Regions from separate parts of the Serratia sp. L9 genome, predicted to be linked through region 2. Evidence: predicted binding sites of a transcription regulator. Region 2 holds the regulator's gene; each other region holds the start of a gene.
The links. Region 2 encodes LexA, which represses DNA repair genes until DNA is damaged. Its sites were predicted from a motif close to TNCTGTATGTACATACAGNA; they were not measured.
Positions count from the first base shown of each region.

Region 1: a site for LexA is predicted at 2,819-2,838, ahead of sulA (SOS-induced cell division inhibitor SulA). Genes of this name have one in related genera too.
Region 3: a site for LexA is predicted at 3,116-3,135, ahead of ACQ86O_RS22690 (DNA translocase FtsK 4TM domain-containing protein). Genes of this name have one in related genera too.

Region 1 is NZ_CP192591.1:4,687,244-4,693,940, forward strand. Features, by position in the region: gene yccS (YccS family putative transporter) at 1-1,968, shown strand, start outside; gene ACQ86O_RS22355 (TfoX/Sxy family DNA transformation protein) at 1,965-2,627, opposite strand; gene sulA (SOS-induced cell division inhibitor SulA) at 2,860-3,366, shown strand; gene ompA (porin OmpA) at 3,725-4,804, shown strand; gene matP (macrodomain Ter protein MatP) at 4,879-5,337, opposite strand; gene ACQ86O_RS22375 (AAA family ATPase) at 5,546-6,697, shown strand, end outside.
Region 2 is NZ_CP192591.1:1,656,705-1,663,401, forward strand. Features, by position in the region: gene ubiC (chorismate lyase) at 84-605, shown strand; gene ACQ86O_RS07785 (hypothetical protein) at 635-796, shown strand; gene ubiA (4-hydroxybenzoate octaprenyltransferase) at 730-1,488, shown strand; gene plsB (glycerol-3-phosphate 1-O-acyltransferase PlsB) at 1,535-4,000, opposite strand; gene ACQ86O_RS07800 (diacylglycerol kinase) at 4,142-4,510, shown strand; gene lexA (transcriptional repressor LexA) at 4,635-5,243, shown strand; partial or broken gene dinF (MATE family efflux transporter DinF) at 5,357-6,697, shown strand, end outside.
Region 3 is NZ_CP192591.1:4,774,659-4,781,355, reverse strand. Features, by position in the region: gene cydD (heme ABC transporter permease/ATP-binding protein CydD) at 1-713, opposite strand, end outside; gene trxB (thioredoxin-disulfide reductase) at 910-1,872, opposite strand; gene lrp (leucine-responsive transcriptional regulator Lrp) at 2,586-3,080, shown strand; gene ACQ86O_RS22690 (DNA translocase FtsK 4TM domain-containing protein) at 3,201-6,668, shown strand.

The DNA of each region.
Region 1 (6,697 bases), 2.7 Mb from region 2:
GATCTGGACGATCGCTTAGCCGGGCGATTGCGAAATTTACTGATTACGCTCATCTGTTTTTTTATCGCTTCCGCATCAATTGAGTTGCTGTTCCCTTACCCGTGGTTGTTCGCCCTTGGGCTGACCACTTCAACCTGCGCGTTTATCCTGCTGGGTGCCCTGGGGCAACGTTATGCCACCATCGCCTTTGGCGCACTGCTGATCGCCGTCTATACCATGCTCGGGACTTCAATGTATGAAGCCTGGTACCAACAGCCTACGTTGTTGATCATCGGTGCCGTCTGGTACAACCTGCTGACGCTAATCGGCCACCTGTTGTTCCCCATCAGACCATTGCAGGAAAATCTTGCACGGTGTTATGAGCAACTGGCGAACTATCTGGATGCCAAAGCCAACCTGTTTGACCCAGACGCCGAGCATGATGCCGATCTTCCCTGGATGGACGTCGCAATGGCTAACAGCCAGCTGGTAACAACGCTTAACCAGACCAAAGCCTCGTTACTTACCCGCCTGAAAGGCGACCGGGGGCAGCGCGGCACCCGCAGGACGCTGCATTATTATTTTGTTGTGCAGGATATTCATGAACGCGCCAGCTCATCTCACGTGCAGTACCAGGCACTGAGCCAGCAGTTCCGCCACAGTGACATCCTTTTTCGCTTCCAGCGGCTGCTGACCATGCAGGCCCGCGCCTGCCAACAATTAGCGCAGTCGGTTCTATTACGGCAAAAATATCTGCATAACCCCCGTTTTGAGCCAGCCTTTGCCCATATCGAAGAAGCGTTGACCCAGATTACCCTGACACCAGAGAACCAGGAACTGGCTCGAGCGCTATCACATCTGCTGAAAAATTTACGGGCGATCGACGCCCAGCTAGCCAACATTGAGTCCGAGCAGACTTTGGCAAGTGGGCAAGCAGAGGAAAATACTCTCGCCGACGATCGGCTTAACGGCTGGAGCGATATTCGCTTACGCATCAGCCGCCATCTGACGCCACAATCTGCCTTGTTCCGCCACGCAATTCGCATGTCCGCGGTGTTGTGCGCGGGTTACGCTTTTATTCAATTCACCGGTATGCAGCACGGTTACTGGATCCTGCTCACCAGCCTGTTTGTCTGCCAACCCAACTATAACGCCACACGAAGACGTCTGGCGTTGCGTATTATCGGGACTCTTGCCGGTATTTTGATTGGTCTGCCGATCCTGTACTTTGTTCCTTCCTTAGAAGGGCAGATGATATTGATTGTCATCTCAGGGGTGCTGTTCTTCGCATTCCGCACCGTGCAATATGCTCACGCAACAATGTTTATCACGCTGCTGGTGCTATTGTGCTTTAACCTGCTGGGAGAAGGATTCGAGGTTGCCGCCCCGCGGGTCTACGATACGCTGCTGGGCTGTGCCATCGCATGGGCGGCGGTGAGTTTTATCTGGCCAGATTGGAAGTTCCGCCAGTTACCGACCATTGTCCGTAAAACATTGAATGCCGACTGCCGTTATCTGGATGCTATTCTGGTGCAATACCATCAAGGCAAGGATAACGGTTTGCCTTATCGTATTGCCCGCCGTGATGCACATAACAGCGATGCTGAATTGGCTTCGGTGATCTCCAATATGTCCGCCGATCCCAAAGCTGACCAGATGATTCAGGACGCAGCATTCCGCCTCTTATGCCTGAACCACACACTGCTAAGTTATATTTCTGCCCTCGGAGCCCATCGTGAGCGGCTTGAAAATACCGCCGTACTGGACTTACTGAACGACGCGGTATGCTATGTTGATGGCGCATTGCATCATGAGGCGCATGACCATCAGCGTATTATGCAAGCACTGGAAACCCTCTCAGGGCGTATTGACTCTCTGGTTCCAGAGCCTGAAAGCAAAGAACAACTGGTGTTGCAGCAAATTGGTTTAGTCCTTGAACTGCTGCCTGAGTTAACAGCACTCAATGCTCAGATAAGCACAGCGGGTTAATTATTGAAGGGTCGTTCGCAGGCCCTTCTTTCCCATAGTGTCTCAAGGCAGGCATCAACCATGGTTTCTTCGAACCATTCGGTCAATTTCTCCCGTTGCGGGTTAGGTAATGCGGCATGGTGGTATCCAGACATTGCCCCAGCCAGCGCTAACAATATTTTCAAACCAAGGTTTTTTTGTTGTTGTAGCAATTTAAGATAGGTATGTCTTGCACCTAACAGGCGAAAGTCATAGCTGTTCTGTATGCCGGCTCGCCATAATAAGCGTTCCATTGAGGCATCGATATTCGGCAAGTCTTTTAGTCTGCCATTACTGCTTTTTTTGACTTTTATCTCTTTACGAGACTCACATAATGCCAGCCAGGCCAGTTCGAGCAATTCCCGGCGAGCCAGCCAGAGTCCTTCATCTACCCAGTAATAGCGCATGGTCATGGGGACACCGCGTTTTAAATAGGTCATATTCACCATGCCCCGTTCACGAAATGTGGGTTCAAGGCTTTCTGTTGCACGTAAATACAATTCGCCATCCGCAATAACGGCAAACATCGTGCCGTCTGCCAGCAGGCCATATCCGCCAAATTGCGAGCGCGTAGCAATCTTTCCCAATGTAGCGAAAGTGGCTTTTGCTTGTTCGATCCTTCCTTCGGATCCTCCTATCATCAAGATCTCCTTAGATAAGCAGCAACTAACGAACACATCCACCGTTAAAATAAACGTAACGGGAACAACTAATTAAGGAAAGTACTCATTATCTCCCCCGGTGCCAATCATAAAATCAGGGCGCACAAAAAATAATCTCAATTATGCGAGGCGTTACGAAAATTTGGGTTGATCTTCTGCTTTGTTGGATATACTGTATATGCATACAGTAACACTACGGGCGGGACACACCATGCGTACTCAATCACTTTATCAAAACCATTTCAGCCGGGCTGCTGTACCAGCAGGCCAAACTGTCGTTGCCCCTCAAGAAGGCAAAAAAAATGGCCTCATCAGTGAACTTGTTTACAGTGAGCATCAATCCGTTGTGGTCCAGCTGTTGGTGCCTTTATTGCAGCAATTAGGTCAGCAGTCGCGCTGGTTATTATGGTTGACACCACAGCAAAAACTCAGCAAATCCTGGCTTCAGCAGGCGGAGTTACCCGTTAATAAAGTGGTGCAGCTTAATCAAATCAGCCCGCAGGCCACCGTCGATGCAATGGAAAAGGCTTTACTGACAGGAAATTACAGTGTAGTACTTGGATGGTTACCTGAGCTGACAGAACAAGATCGTCTAAAATTAAGTCGCGCAGCAGAATTGGGTAACGCATATGGGTTTATTATGCGCCCGCAACGTGACAATGAAGCAACCCACAGACACTGTTCTACCCTAAAAATTCATTCTTCTTTGTATCATTAAGTAAATTTAGGATTTTTCCCATCACTTTTATCCCCTGGAATAACAATCCCAGGGGGATCATGCACAAAGCTTGGTCGGATGCGGTTTCGCTTCAATAATCGCTCTAAATTCAGCCTCCATTTTCCCCTCAATATGTTAGTAGATATGTCCAATTCTGTGTTTTTTTTAGAGCTTTATCACATCACACTTGTAACTTTCGCGCCACGTTGTAGACTTTACATCGCCAAGGTTGCTCTATAACGCCAGAAAAACTGGCAGAGTAACAAACGAGGGCTCAAACCTTGGCGAAGGAATTTAAACCAAGGGCTTAAAACAGCTTTAAAGCTCATTGCCTATTTGGATGATAACGAGGCGCAAAATGAAAAAGACAGCTATCGCATTAGCAGTGGCACTGGCTGGTTTCGCTACCGTAGCGCAAGCCGCCCCAAAAGACGACACCTGGTACACCGGTGCTAAACTGGGCTGGTCCCAGTACCATGACACTGGTTTCTATGGCAACGGCTACAATGGCATTGGTAATGGTCCTACCCATAATAGCCAACTGGGTGCAGGTGCGTTTGTAGGTTATCAAGCGAACCAATACCTGGGCTTTGAAATGGGATATGACTGGCTTGGTCGTATGCCTTACAAAGGCAGTGTTGATAACGGTGCTTTCAAAGCTCAAGGTGTTCAACTGGCAGCTAAACTGAGCTACCCAGTTATGGACAACCTGGACCTGTACACCCGTCTGGGTGGTATGGTTTGGCGTGCAGATTCTAAAGCTCACTTCGGTGATAGCGGCAAGCGTCTGAGCGATCACGACACGGGTGTTTCTCCTCTGGCAGCAGTGGGTGTTGAATATGCACTGACTCGTGACTGGGCTACCCGCCTGGACTACCAGTGGGTTAACAACATCGGTGACGCAGGTACCGTTGGCGCACGTCCAGACAACGGCATGCTGAGCCTGGGTGTTTCTTACCGCTTTGGTCAAGAAGAAGCAGCTCCAGTAATTGCTCCAGCTCCAGCCCCAGCTCCAGTTGTTGAAACCAAGAAGTTCACTCTGACTTCTGACGTTCTGTTCAACTTCAACAAATCTACTCTGAAACCAGAAGGTCAGCACGCTCTGGATCAGCTGTACACCCAACTGAGCTCACTGGATCCGAAAGACGGTTCTGTTGTAGTTCTGGGCTTCACTGACGCAGTAGGTTCTGCTGAGTACAACCAGCGCCTGTCTGAGCAACGTGCACAAAGCGTTGTTGATTACCTGGTATCTAAAGGTATCCCTTCAGACAAGATCTCTGCACGTGGCATGGGTAAAGCTAATCCAGTTACCGGTGACTCTTGTGGCTACCGTTCTGGCCGCGCTACCGCAGCACAGATCGCATGTCTGGCTCCGGATCGTCGCGTAGAAATCGAAGTTCGTGGCATCAAAGAAGTTGTATCTCAGCCTCAGGGCTAAGTAATACCTTCTTAGTAAAAAACCCCGCACTGCGGGGTTTTTTTGGTTTGCTGCTTTACCAAACCAGAAATCCGCTAGTCATCATCTTTACCCAGGATTGCTTTTAAATCCTGTTTCAGCAATGACATCTGGCTGGCATATTTCTCTTTACGTTCGGCGTCTTCGATCAGTTGAACCACAGTTTCCGACAACGTGACACCACGGCGGTGCGCCAAGGCAGCCAAACGTTGCCAAACCAGAAACTCCAAATCGATAGATTTTTTGCGCGTATGCTGATGTTCTGAGTTAAAATGACGCTTACGCCGGGCACGGATGGTTTGCTTCATCCGGTTATCCAGCGCCAAATTCATATGCTCATCAATCCATGCCAGTACTTTGATCGGTTCATTTTCCAGCTTAAGCAGTTCGTCAATGGCTTCCTGGGCAACGCTGTTTTCGACATGGCGAGTGATGAGTTCGCCCTCCCGATGCTTTTTAACCAGATACTTCCATTTCCAACCGCTCTCCAGATTTTCCAGTTGCTGATATTTCATCGTGAACTCTTCTGTGACCGTGTAACTTTAATAAGCATAACAGCTTTAGACAGATTTTCCCCTGCAATTAAAACTTGTTTTAGATGGTTTTTTGTACAGTTGTCGTGCGATGTCTAACTCCCAGCCACAACAATCACTCTGCATGTATCAAGCTGGCGTTATTCTTGTATAATCGCCCTTTCCCTTTTTGACGATTGCATCTAACACTTTGACCAATAACCGACTTGAATGGCAATCTTTGTTGCCAGCCTCTACGCCTTATCAGGCTATTTTTGATTCCGCTGCTCAATTGGCACCCATTGCCTTTTCAGCTATCCAACCCCGTCTGGAGAATGCGCTGACGCTGTTCCTGCATCCGCTCTCTCAGCCGCGATTTATGCTGCTGAAAGCGCAGGAGACCCGTGAGTACCTGGCGTTGATCGCACAAGCGGTTGGGCAGTTGCAGCCGCAGCAGACCGTTGAAGGCTGCCGTTATGTGATTGAAGGTGGCACTGCCCGCATTGAAAACGCCGTTAGTAATGACGAACCTTTTGCTGCAGGCGGTGCATGCGTTTACCAGGAATGGATTGAGCCTGAACAGCTGTTTGGTTGCGTCAGAATGCATAACGGCGAGATCAGCTTGCATCCGGGTCTGATTCATCAGGCTAATGGGGGGATCCTGATCCTGTCGGCTCGTGCCTTATTGGCGCAACCGCTATTGTGGCTACGCCTCAAGCAGATGATCACCCAACGTCAGTTCCTGTGGTTTACGCCAGATGAAACCCGGCCGTTACCGATTTCCATCCCGCCGATGCCGTTGGAGCTGCGCCTGATTGTGCTTGGTGACCGCCATGGCCTGGCTGATTTCCATGATATGGAACCAGAACTGTGCGAGCAGGCCGTCTACGGTGAATATGAAGATGATCTGCAGCTCACCGAGCCGGACGATATGGTGCAATGGTGCAGTTTCATCAATTCTGTTATCGAAGAAAAACAGTTGCCTGCTTTAGCGGCTGACGCCTGGCATCCCCTGATGGTTCAGGCAGTGCGTTACACTGGCGACCAGGGTAACCTGCCGCTCTCTCCGTTATGGGCCTGCCAGCAGCTCTCTGAGGCGGCTCTGTATGCTGAAGAAGGCCAAATCACTGCCAATGCATTGGAAGCTGCGCTGAATGCGCGTGAATGGCGCGAAAGCTATCTCGCCGAGCGGATGCAAGATGAGATCGAACTGGGTCAGATCATGATCGAAACCGAAGGTGAAATTGTCGGTCAGATTAATGGCCTGTCGGTGCTGGATTACCCTGGACACCCACGGAGCTTTGGTGAGCCTTCACGTATCAGTTGTGTCGTTCATCTCGGTGACGGCGAATTTACTGACGTG
Region 2 (6,697 bases):
TCTGCGTTACAATGGCCATCTGTTAACGATTTGTATTGTCTGGAGCTGTCAGCCCGCTGCGGTTTCCTGCATGGAGTGAAGCAATGTCTGGCACCAAGGATTCTATCCTGCCGCCCATTGAGTGGTTAGCTGAGCATTCCCCAATACCTGCCACCGTCAGCGATTGGCTGATGGAGCTGGGTTCCATGACCCGCCGTTTTGAGCGCCACTGTGGCCGCGTGCATGTTGAACCACAGCGCGAGTGCTTCGTCACCCGCGATCGGTTGCCCGAAGAGGCGGCGCATCTACCCTACAGTGAGCGCTATTGGCTGCGTGAGATTGTGTTGCTGGGTGATGACCAACCCTGGTTGCTGGGGCGCACCGTGATCCCGCAAGAAACCCTGAGCGGGCCTGATCAAGCGCTGGTAGATCTGGGCACCTTGCCGCTGGGCCGTTATCTGTTCAGCAGCAATAATCTGACCCGTGATTATATCGACATAGGTCAGCAGAAAGGTTTATGGGCGAGGCGTTCCCGTCTGCGCCTGGCCGGCAAGCCTCTGCTGCTGACTGAACTGTTTTTACCGGACTCTCCACTGTATGCGGTGGAAAAGAGGTTCCCGGCATAATTAGGGGAGAAAAAATCTTGGAAGTGAGCGTGATTCAAAGCAAATGGCAGGCTTATGCCCATTTGATGCGCATTGATAAACCCATCGGCGCGCTATTGTTGCTGTGGCCCACGCTGTGGGCTTTGTGGCTGGCAGGGAGAGGGATACCTTCGCTGCCGGTGTTGCTGGTTTTTGTGCTCGGTGTTTTTTGATGCGTGCTGCAGGCTGCGTGGTTAATGACTATGCCGACCGCGAATTTGATGGGCATGTGAAGCGTACCGCAGGCCGTCCGTTACCAAGTGGCCGCGTTAGCGAGAAAGAAGCCAAAATTCTGTTTGTCTCGCTGGTGCTGATTTCTTTTGCGCTGGTACTGACCCTGAATGCCATGACCATCTGGCTGTCACTGGCGGCCTTGGCTCTGGCCTGGGTTTACCCGTTTATGAAACGAGTAACCAATCTGCCGCAGGTGGTGCTTGGGGCTGCTTTTGGTTGGTCGATCCCGATGGCCTATGCCGCCGTCAGCGAGTCGTTACCTCTGAGCTGCTGGCTGCTGTTTCTGGCCAACATCTGCTGGACGGTGGCCTACGATACTCTGTACGCCATGGTTGACCGGGATGACGATGTGAAGATTGGCATCAAATCTACTGCCGTGCTGTTTGGCCGCTATGACAAATTGATTGTTGGGTTGCTGCAGTTTGCTACGCTGTTGCTGATGCTGTGGGTCGGTTACCTGATGCACTTGGGTATGGCGTTTTACTGGTCGCTGCTGTTGGCTGGGGCTCTGTTTATCCACCAGCAAAAGCAGGTGGCCAGCCGCGATCGCGACGCCTGTTTCCGTGCCTTTCTGAATAACAACTACGTTGGTCTGGTGCTGTTTATCGGTATTGCGCTCAACTATGTCTGATTAAATAAGGCATCCATCGGATGCCTTATTGGTTGAAGCCTGCTGATTACTCGTCTTCTTTTGTCTCTTCTACCGCTACCGGTGGCGCGCTGGTTTCTTCCGGCATGCTGACGCTTTCGATGGTCAGTTTGATTTCTGGCGTGATCAGATCGCTCAACATGTTGTAAACCTCCATGGTGTGCTCGCGGATCGCATCGCCAATATCATTGATGTAACCTTCTTCGCGCAGCGTCGCCACCAGTGTGGAGAACACCGCCTTGTCAAAGAACTCTGGCGCGTTGATGCCGTGCAGTACCGACAGACGCTGGGCCATAATGCGGCTCTCTTTCTCCAATGCCCCACGGTTGATGCTTGGGTTGGCACTGAGGATCGACATGGTAATGGCATAGCGCTGCAAGGTTTCACGCACCCCGGCCGCCAACAGTTGCAGTGGGCGGATACGCGCCGGATTCAGCACCAGATCATCCCCTTTATCGCAAATCAACTGCTGGCGTGCCAGCTCATCGATTAGCGGCTGCAGTACTTCTGGCAGTTGTTCTTTTTCGTAACTCAGGAACAGTTCTGCTTTCAGCATTGGGTAAATCAGGCTGACCTGGCGTAACAGTTCTGTACGGGATACGCGGCGATGATGCATAACAATAGATGCAATCAGTGACGGTAGAACCAGCATGTGATGGATGTTGTTGCGATAGTACGTCATCAGCACGGCCTGCTCGCGCGGCAGAATGATGATATCGCCGATGTTGTCTTTCTCCACTTCGAACTTGTTCATGTTCAAAGCGTGATCCAGTAACTGGTCCGGCGTTTGTGTCGGTACGGTGACATCGCGCGCGTAAGGCACATTGCGCATCAGTTGCATGTAGCAATCCAACTGCTCCAGCAACTGCTCACGGGTGAGCGAACGCTGGCGTGAGGCCAGCAGCGCGGTTGAACAAAGGTTCATGGCGTTGGCAGCGGCGGCGTTGTTGATACGCACCATAATCTGCGCCGCCAGATCGTTGACCGCGGGCGTCAGCCAACTTGGACGTTGTGCTTCGATGGGGTCGATGGACTCGCGCCAATGCGGAACATGCTGGTTAAGATACGAGGTCAGCGGCAATGGCTCGCCAAAGTTCACGTAGCCCTGACCCAGATTGCGCAGCTTACGCAAGCCGCGCAACATCTGCAGCAGGCTCTCTTTCTCTTTGGTCGCCCCACGCAGCTCTTTGGCGTAAGTGCCCACTTCCATTACATGCTCATAACCGATGTAAATCGGCACCAGCGTAATAGGACGAGTGCCCCCGCGCAGCATGGCCTGAATAGTCATCGACAGGGTACCGGTCTTCGGTTCCAGCAGACGACCCGTGCGGGAACGCCCACCTTCGACAAAATACTCTACCGAATAACCACGGGTGAACAGCTCGCCGAGATATTCGCGGAAAACGGTGGAATAGAGTTTGTTGCCTTTGAAGGTTCGACGGATAAAGAAGGCGCCCAGACGACGGAAGATTGGCCCGGCAGGCCAGAAGTTCAGGTTAATCCCCGCAGCAATGTGCGGTGGCACCAGGCCTTGGTGGTAGAGCACGTAGGACAGTAACAGGTAATCCATATGGCTACGGTGGCAAGGCACATAGACTATTTCGTGACCATCTTGCGCCAATTGACGCACGCGCTCGGCGTTGGTGACATTGATACCCTGATACAGCCGGTTCCAGGTCCAGCTCAGCACGCGATCGGAGAGGCGCACCGTTTCATATGAGAAATCGGCTGCAATCTCTTCCATCAGCGCAATAGCGTTCTGTTGGGCTTTTTCGTGCGAGATCTTCTTGCTGCGCGCTTCGTCTTCGACCGCTTTTTCAATCGCTTTGGAAGCCAGCAGCTTATTGAACAGATCCTGGCGGGCTGGCAGACTAGGCCCAACGGCGGCCAGACGCAGACGTGAGAAGTGCATACGTGCCACGCGTGCCAGTTTCTGCGCTATGGTTTTATCTGTGCCGTGTTCGGTCGCCATGCGGCGCAAGGAAACGGTGTTGGAGAAACGGACAAAGCTGTCGCGCCCCAGCCACAATACGGCGAAGAATTTCTGCACACCGTTCAGCAGGCGCAAGTGCGGCGTGCCGTGGCCTTCGCGGCCCGGTGAGCGGCCAAACATGACCGACACCGGTAACATCTGGATATCGAGATCCGGATTGCTGCGGTGCAGATCCAGATAGTCGTGGAACAGTTTTACCGATTCTTCTTTCGGTGTGTAATAGCGGAATACGCGTGGGCCATCGTGGATGAACACGTGGCTTGGCAGTATGGTGCCATCGATTTCCAGCGGGTTAAGGGGATCGGGCAAATCCTGCGCCAGGCACTGGGCGCGCATGGTGAGCAAATCTGCCTTGGAATTATAAGGTAAAACGTACAGAATCGGCCGTGAGGGATCCAACCCTAACTCCGTTACCGGGTCTGAAGGGATAACCTTACTTCTTACCAACAGTTTTAGTGGTAAATTCAATAATTTATAATAGATTTTACGCCAACCTGACATAACAACGTGTAGCCTCTTGTTAGCAATGCGCCGCAAGCATACCAGAAACCGGGTAGCAGATCTGTGGTGTTGGCAAATCCAGCGCCTGAAGTGGCAATGGAAATACACATTCGAATTATGACTCACCTTTTGAGATTAAACATGGCAAATCAAGCAACCGGCCTGACACGCATCATTAAAGCTGCGGGCTATTCATATAAAGGATTAACCGCGGCCTGGCAGAACGAAGCTGCATTCCGCCAGGAACTGGTCGCAACCGTGGTGGCCATCATACTGGCGATTTGGCTGGATGTGGGTGCCATAGCGCGCATTTTATTGATCGGATCGGTGCTGCTGGTGATGATTGTCGAAATCCTCAACAGCGCCATTGAGGCGATTGTCGATCGCGTGGGGTCGGAATATCACGAACTTTCGGGGCGGGCAAAGGATATGGGGTCGGCGGCAGTCATGCTGGCGATTATTCTGGCGCTGTTTGTCTGGGGATCGGTGCTTTGGCAGCATTTTGTTTGAAAATGAAGCTATTAATGTTGCGAACCGGCGCGCTAATCCCTGATTTTTATTTATTCTTCGGTTCCCAATCCAGACTTACCTGTATATACTCACAGCAAGACTGTATAAACAAACAGGGGGCGGAATGAAAGCACTAACTACCAGGCAGCAAGAGGTCTACGACCTGATTCGCGATCATATTTCGCAAACGGGCATGCCACCGACGCGTGCCGAGATCGCAATGCGTCTGGGCTTCCGTTCACCAAATGCTGCAGAAGAGCACCTGAAGGCGCTGGCTCGTAAAGGCGTGATCGAAATCATCTCCGGCGCTTCACGCGGCATCCGCCTGCTGATGGAAGACGAAGAGGGTTTGCCGCTGGTAGGCCGGGTGGCTGCTGGTGAGCCGCTGCTGGCACAGCAACATATTGAAGGGCACTATAAAGTGGATCCCTCATTGTTTAAGCCTAACGCCGATTTCCTGTTGCGCGTGAGTGGCATGTCAATGCGTGACATCGGCATTCTGGACGGCGATCTGCTGGCAGTGCATAAAACTCAGGATGTGCGTAATGGGCAGGTGGTTGTCGCACGTATTGAAGATGAGGTCACGGTCAAGCGTTTGAGAAAACACGGTAATGTCGTTGAACTACTCCCAGAAAACAGCGAATTTCAGCCGATTGTGGTCGATCTGCGTCAGCAGAACTTCACAATCGAAGGATTGGCGGTGGGTGTGATCCGCAACGGCGACTGGATCTAAACATAACTCCCAGTACCGCTACCCATTGATAATCAATGGGTATATCGCCCCAGCTCTGGGGCGATGTCATTTCTGCACTACCCTCTATTTATCTAGTTACGGAACATATTGCTATGCGCCTGCTTTCAGCCTTCACCAGTGATGCCGACAAGGCTCTGTGGCGTCTGGCACTGCCGATGATTTTTTCCAATATTACCGTTCCTTTGCTAGGTCTGGTGGATACCGCTGTCATCGGTCATCTCGACAGCCCGGTCTATCTGGGCGGAGTGGCGGTAGGCTCGATGGCGACCAGCTTTCTGTTTATGCTGCTGTTGTTCCTGCGCATGAGCACCACCGGGCTGGCGGCACAGGCGTTGGGGGCAAAGGATCCGCAGCGGCTGGCCCGTGCTTTTATGCAGCCGCTATTGCTGGCGTTAGTGGCCGGGTTGGTAATTGTATTGTTGCGCACCCCGCTGATCACCCTGGCATTGAACATCGTCGGTGGCGATCGGGAAGTGTTGGCGCAGGCAAAACGGTTTTTGGAGATCCGCTGGCTTAGCGCCCCGGCGGCATTGGCCAATATGGTGCTGCTCGGTTGGCTGCTTGGCGTGCAGTACGTGCGTGCACCGGTAACCTTGCTGATTGTCGGTAACCTGCTGAACATTGTGCTGGATATCTGGCTGGTGATGGGGCTGGGCTGGAATGTGCAGGGCGCCGCCGCTGCCACGGTGATTGCCGAGTACGCTACGCTGTTGCTGGGGTTGTGGCTTTCATGGCGGGTTCTGCGATTGCGGGGTATCTCACTGGCGATGTTGCGTACCGCCTGGCGCGGTAATCTGCGCCGCCTGCTGGCACTTAACCGTGACATTATGCTGCGGTCGCTATTACTCCAACTGTGCTTTGCTTCATTAACCATTTTAGGGGCGCGCATGGGGGGAAGTGGTGGCGGTGAATGCGGTGCTAATGAATCTGCTGACTTTTACCGCCTATGCCCTGGACGGTTTTGCTTATGCGGTAGAGGCGCACTCCGGCCATGCCTATGGCGCACGGGACAGTCGCCAATTGCAGAAAGTATGGCGTGCTGCCTGCCGTCAGGCGGGTCTGGTAGCCTGTGGTTTTGCCGTCATTTATATCTTTGCCGGGCAGCAGATTATCGCGGGTTTAACCTCGCTGCCAGAACTGCGTGCCTTGGCAAATCATTATCTTCCTTGGCAGGTGGTGCTGCCTCTGGTAGGGGTCTGGTGCTATCTGCTGGACGGCATGTTTATTGGTGCCACCCGTGGCGCAGAAATGCGCAACAGTATGGCGGTGGCTGCTGCAGGCTATGGTCTGACTCTGTTCACCCTGCCGGTGCTGGGCAACCACGGTCTATGGTTGGCGTTGGCAGTGTTTTTAGCATTACGCGGGGCCGCTTTGGGTTGGATATGGCATCGTCATAGCGTGCAAGGCACCTGGTTCCAATCCCCGGTGAGTGG
Region 3 (6,697 bases), 2.6 Mb from region 2:
CGCTGGCGGAAATCCTCTGAGGATTTGGCAATCTGGTCGGTTTCTGCCTGCCCACGATTAAACAGACGCAGCGTATCCAGACCACGCAGGCGATCGAGGAAGTTGCCGCTCAGGCGGGCTAATGCAACAAAGTTACGCCGGTTGGCATCCGCTGCGCCCATGCCGACCAGTGCCATAAATAATGGGATCAGCGGGGCGGTAGCCAACAGGATAAACCCGGCGGCCCAGTTAATCGGGAAGACGGTGATCAGGATCAGCACCGGGATGAAAACGGCCAGATACATTTGCGGCAGATAACGTGAATAGTAGTCCTGCATGTCTTCAATCTGTTCGACAATGATGCTGGCCCAACTGCCAGCCGGTTTCCCCTGGATCCAGGCCGGACCGAGCTGTTGCAGTTTATCCAATACCTGCGCCCGCATGCGCTGGCGTATGACTTGCCCACAAATGAAGCCGATCCGCTCACGCAGCCAGCTCAGGAGTGCCCGCAGGGCAAAGGTGGCCGCCAGCCAGAAAAAGGATGAGACAAGTTCACCTCTGGGTTGATGCTCAATAATCAGGGCATGGAGCAAGGAAGCCAATAGCCAGGCCTGGGCGACAATTAAAATGCCGCTTGCCAGACCTAACAGCATGGAAATACGCAGCCAAGGTTGCGCTAACGTACTCTGTGTCTTGAGCCAACGGGTTAACTGGTGCTGTCTGGTTTTTTTCATCAGGAAGTCTGCGTCGCCAATGCCTGTTGCAACAGGCAGGTTAACGTACTGTTAAAAAAGTATTTGTCTTGGCCAGAAGCAAGACACATGAACGTTAATGTTACCTGCACTGGCGGCAACTTGAAATCCAAAGGGGATAAATAAGGCGGCCTGAAGCCGCCTTGGTATGATTTTAGTCAGTATCGGGTTATAGCACTCAGGATTTGGCAAGACCGTCGAGATAACGCTCGGCATCCAATGCAGCCATACAGCCGGTGCCTGCCGAGGTGATCGCCTGGCGATAGATATGATCCATTACGTCACCTGCGGCAAACACGCCAGGGATACTGGTTTGTGTCGCGTTGCCGTGAATACCGGACTGCACTTTGATATAGCCGTTTTCCAGCTCAAGCTGGCCGCCGAAGATGGAGGTATTCGGGCTATGGCCGATAGCGATAAAGGTTCCGGCAACGTCCAGTTCTTCAGTTTTATCTTCAACCTTGGTGCTACGCAGACGCACACCGGTAACGCCCATCTGATCGCCTAACACTTCATCCAGCGTGCTGTCGGTATGCAGCACGATGTTACCGTTCTGCACTTTATCCATCAGACGATTGATGAGGATTTTTTCAGAGCGGAAGCTGTCGCGACGGTGGATAAGGTGTACTTCAGAAGCGATGTTAGACAGATACAGCGCTTCTTCTACTGCGGTGTTACCCCCGCCGACTACGGCGACTTTCTGGTTACGGTAGAAGAAACCATCACAGGTGGCGCAGGCAGAAACCCCTTTGCCTTTGAATGCTTCTTCAGAAGGCAGGCCTAAATAACGGGCCGATGCGCCGGTGGCGATAATCAGGGCATCGCAGGTGTATTCGCCGCTATCGCCAAACAGGCGGAAAGGACGGTTCTGCAGGTCGACGTTGTTGATATGGTCAAAAACGATTTCGGTGTCGAACTTTTCCGCGTGCTCACGCATGCGCTCCATCAATGCCGGGCCGGTCAAACCTTCAGCATCCCCAGGCCAGTTCTCTACTTCGGTAGTGGTGGTCAACTGGCCGCCTTGCTCCATGCCGGTGATCAGCACCGGGTTCAGGTTGGCGCGTGCTGCGTAGACTGCTGCGGTATAACCAGCCGGGCCAGAGCCCAGAATCAATAATTTACTGTGTTTAGCCGTGCCCATGAATAACCTCTTTTCCCACAATGGCGGACAATGTTGTCGATTGTAGGGAAAATGCGACAGTAAAAAAGCTCCTGGCAATGTTGTTAACGATTTGTCCGATAGCAATGGCCAATTAACGATGGCTTGATGAGCAGGGACCAGGCCGAATGTCGGATTTTCAGGGCGTGGGTGAGTGTGAGTTTTTTGTGCGGGAAAGAGGGAAAAACCCTGTTTCTGGCCGGTTTATGTCGGTAACCGGTGGGCTTTTTATGGGTGGGATTCCTAACTAAAAATCAGGTGCCAAGTTTTTCTGGCGGCACGTTCTACTGATTTTAGTTCTTTTACTTTGACAATCCGCTGCGCATTTGCGAAAACATCATAGGAAGAAGAAATTATCCCCGTACAAGTAGCAAATTGTAGGAATTTACAACAGCGAAGCAGAATAGGGCATCGTTGCGAAAGTAAGAACGCATTTTGCCTGATGGCGGGTCGTTGATTTCTGAACCAGCATCATTTGAATTCGTTGCCCAGGGTTGATAGACAGGCTGGGCAATGGCGGAAGATGGTAGTAATGAAAAAGCACTATGGCGGTTGGTATCACGCAACATGTTCCCTATTAAAGGGAATGGGCCGCTTAACACAGGCATCGGGTCTTCGCTTGGAACAAGCCCTTGCACATTGATGTTGGCTAGGGTGTGGCAAGTGCAGGGAAGAACATAAGAGAGACAATAATAATGGCAGACAATAAAAAACGCCCGGGTAAAGATCTTGACCGTATCGATCGCAACATTCTTAACGAGCTGCAAAAGGATGGGCGAATCTCGAACGTCGAGCTTTCAAAGCGCGTGGGTTTATCCCCAACCCCATGTTTAGAGCGTGTGCGCCGTCTTGAGCGTCAGGGCTTTATCCATGGTTATACCGCATTGCTCAACCCGCACTATCTGGATGCTTCCCTGCTGGTCTTCGTGGAAATCACGTTGAACCGTGGTGCGCCGGACGTGTTTGAGCAGTTCAACTCAGCCGTACAGAAACTTGAAGAGATTCAGGAGTGTCATCTGGTTTCCGGTGATTTCGACTATCTGTTGAAAACCCGTGTGCCAGATATGTCGGCTTACCGTAAGTTACTGGGTGAAACTCTGCTGCGTTTACCGGGGGTTAATGACACCCGAACTTACGTGGTAATGGAAGAAGTGAAACAGAGTAACCGTCTGGTTATCAAAACACGGTAAGGTGCAGGTGCAAAACCTGATTAAATTCGTTACACTCCTGTTTATTCATACAGTTTTGGCGCCGAGGAAACTTCTCGGCGCTGTTACTGTGTCAGCTAACAGGAACCTGGAGTGCCTTTCTTGAGCCAGGAATACACAGAAGATAAAGAAGTTACCTTGAAAAAACTAAGCAGTGGGCGTCGTTTGCTCGAGGCTTTGTTGATCGTGGTATCCATTTTTGCCGTTTACCTTATGGCTGCGTTGGTCAGTTTCAATCCTTCTGATCCCAGTTGGTCGCAAACGGCGTGGCATGAACCTATTCATAATCTGGGCGGTGGCGTTGGCGCATGGTTGGCCGACACGCTGTTCTTCATCTTTGGGGTGCTCGCCTACGCGATACCTCCTATCATGCTGATTTTGTGCTGGGTGGGTTACCGCCAACACGAAAACAGTGATCATATCGATTATTTTGCGCTCTCTTTGCGCCTGATTGGTACTCTGGCGCTGGTGCTCACTTCTTGTGGCCTGGCGGCGCTGAACATCGACGATCTCTATTATTTCGCTTCCGGTGGCGTGATCGGCAGCCTGTTGGGCAGTGCCATGCTGCCGTGGTTCAACGGCATTGGCGCGACTTTGGCGCTGCTTTGCGTCTGGGCGGTGGGCTTAACCTTGTTCACCGGCTGGTCGTGGCTGGTGATTGCCGAGAAAATTGGTGGTGTTGTGCTTGGTGCCGCCACCTTTATGACCAATCGGTCGCGCCGCGAGGATCGTTATCACGATGATGATGATGACATCTTGCTTGAAGACGAGCCTGAAACAAACATCAAAGGTGCCGTTGCAGCCATGCCTGCCACAGCAATAGCTGATGATGATGTCCTGTTCTCCGCACCTTCGGTGACCGAAACGGCTAGAGAAGCGGCGCAAGAGGCGGCAGATCCCTTACTGAGCGGCTTGCGTGCCGGCGATGATGACGCGGTTATAGAGCCTGCCCTTACTGATATTCCGGTGATGCCAAAGGTTTCTGTACCACAGGCAGCGGTAACTGCGGCACCGGTGGTGCCAGCTTCTGTCAATCAGCATCCGTTGAGCCAAGCACCAGAATCAGATACGCCACCGTTGTATTCGTTTGAAATCCCTGAAGAGACACCGGTACCCAGGACGATCCGCCCAGCAGACACCTTGCGCGAAGAACACGAACCGCGTATGGGCAACTGGCAAACCCCGGATACGCCGAAACCGGAGTCATCACCGTTTGATTTCTCTGCCTCACAGCGGGATAGCGATGATATCAGTGGTTCAACTGGTTTTAGCGCCAGCGATGCTGCTCCTGCTTTTGGGGTGATTAAACCAACGCCAGCTGCCACCGTGGCAACGGGCGCGGTGAATAACACCTTTATGCCTGCTTTCACGGCGACCAGTGATGCGAGTTCACAAATCAAGCAAGGTATTGGCCCTGAACTGCCGCGGCCAAACCCGGTACGTATCCCTACTCGGCGTGAGCTGGCTTCTTACGGCATCAAGTTGCCTTCGCAACGCATTGCGGAGCAGGAACAGCGTAATCTGGGGGAGCAGCCGACAGAACAGGCCAGTAACCCGCAGGATGATGAAGCCTTGCAGGAAGCCGCACTGCGCCAGGCGTTTGCTCAACAGCAAAGCCAACGTTATGGCGAAGCGTACCAACAGGATCAGGTGGATGAGGATGCCTTGCATCAGGCCGCACTTGGCCAGGCATTTGCCCAGCAGCAACAGGCTCGCTATGGCGAAGAGGTCACGCAGCCTGAACCGGTTCCGGTTTCTCGCCCGGTTGATATCCATAATGCCTATAGCTTCTCGCCGATGGCGGATCTGGTAGATGATGGCCCCAGCGAGCCGTTGTTCACCCTGTCACCACAGCTTGAGGAGCGTATTGAGCTGGAAAGCGAGCAGGAAGACGACGTGCCTTTCGGCCAGTTTGAACCTGAAACGCCTGCTTATCAGGCTCCGCGTCCGCAGACTCCACCGGCGCAGGCTTACCCGCCGCAGAGTTATCAGTCACCGCCTCAGCAGCCACCGGCTGCACCGGCGATGGATAGCCTGATCCACCCGTTCCTGATGCGTAATGATTTGCCATTGCAGAAACCGACGACACCGCTGCCGACGCTGGATCTGCTGACAGAAGCGCCGAAAGAGGTTGAGCCGGTTGATACCTTTGCGCTGGAGCAGAAAGCAAGGTTGGTGGAAGCAAGCCTGGCGGATTACCGCGTAAAAGCGGACGTGGTCGATATTCTGCCTGGGCCGGTAATTACCCGTTTCGAGCTGGATTTGGCTCCAGGCGTCAAGGCTGCACGTATTTCCAACCTTTCGCGCGATTTGGCGCGCTCACTGTCAACCTCGGCAGTGCGTGTGGTTGAAGTTATTCCGGGCAAGCCTTACGTCGGCCTGGAATTGCCGAATGCCAAACGCCAAACGGTATATCTGCGTGAAGTGCTGGATTGCCCGGCCTTCCGCGATAATACTTCGCCGCTGGCGATCGTGCTTGGTAAAGATATTTCGGGCCAACCTGTGGTTGCCGATCTGGGTAAAATGCCGCATCTGCTGGTGGCGGGTACGACGGGGTCGGGTAAGTCGGTCGGGGTCAACGCCATGATCCTGAGTATTTTGTATAAGGCGACGCCGAAAGAAGTGCGCTTTATCATGATCGACCCGAAAATGCTGGAGCTGTCGGTTTACGAAGGTATTCCACATCTGCTGACCGACGTAGTTACCGATATGAAAGATGCTGCCAACGCGCTGCGCTGGTGTGTCGCCGAGATGGAACGCCGCTATAAGCTGATGTCTGCGCTTGGGGTGCGTAACCTGGCCGGTTATAACGAGCGTGTCGACCAGGCTGAAGCTATGGGGCGCCCAATCCCGGACCCATTCTGGAAGCCAAGCGACAGCATGGATATCACGCCGCCGGTGTTGGAAAAAGAACCCTACATCGTGGTAATGGTCGATGAGTTCGCCGACCTGATCATGACGGTGGGCAAAAAGGTTGAAGAGCTGATCGCCCGCCTGGCACAGAAAGCGCGTGCTGCGGGTATTCACCTGGTGCTGGCAACCCAGCGCCCGTCGGTGGACGTCATTACCGGCCTGATCAAGGCCAATATTCCGACGCGTATCGCCTTTACCGTGTCCAGCAAGATAGATTCCCGTACCATTCTCGATCAGAGCGGAGCGGAATCCTTGCTCGGGATGGGGGACATGTTGTATCTGGCACCAAACTCATCGATCCCGGTGCGCGTGCACGGTGCTTTTGTCCGCGATCAGGAGGTTCATGCGGTAGTCAAAGATTGGAAAGCGCGTGAACGGCCTCAATATAAAGAGGGTATTCTCAGCGCTGGCGAAGAAGGTGAAGGCGGTGCCGGCGGCGGAATGGACGGTGACGAAGAGCTGGATCCGCTGTTCGATCAGGCGGTAGAGTTTGTGGTGGATAAACGCCGCGCCTCGATTTCCGGCGTACAGCGTCAGTTCCGAATCGGTTACAACCGTGCTGCGCGAATCATTGAACAGATGGAAGCGCAGGGCATTGTCAGCGAACAGGGGCATAATGGTAACCGTGAAGTATTAGCTCCGCCGCGCCATGATTAATTGCCCTACCCGTCGTTTTTCAAGCTGGC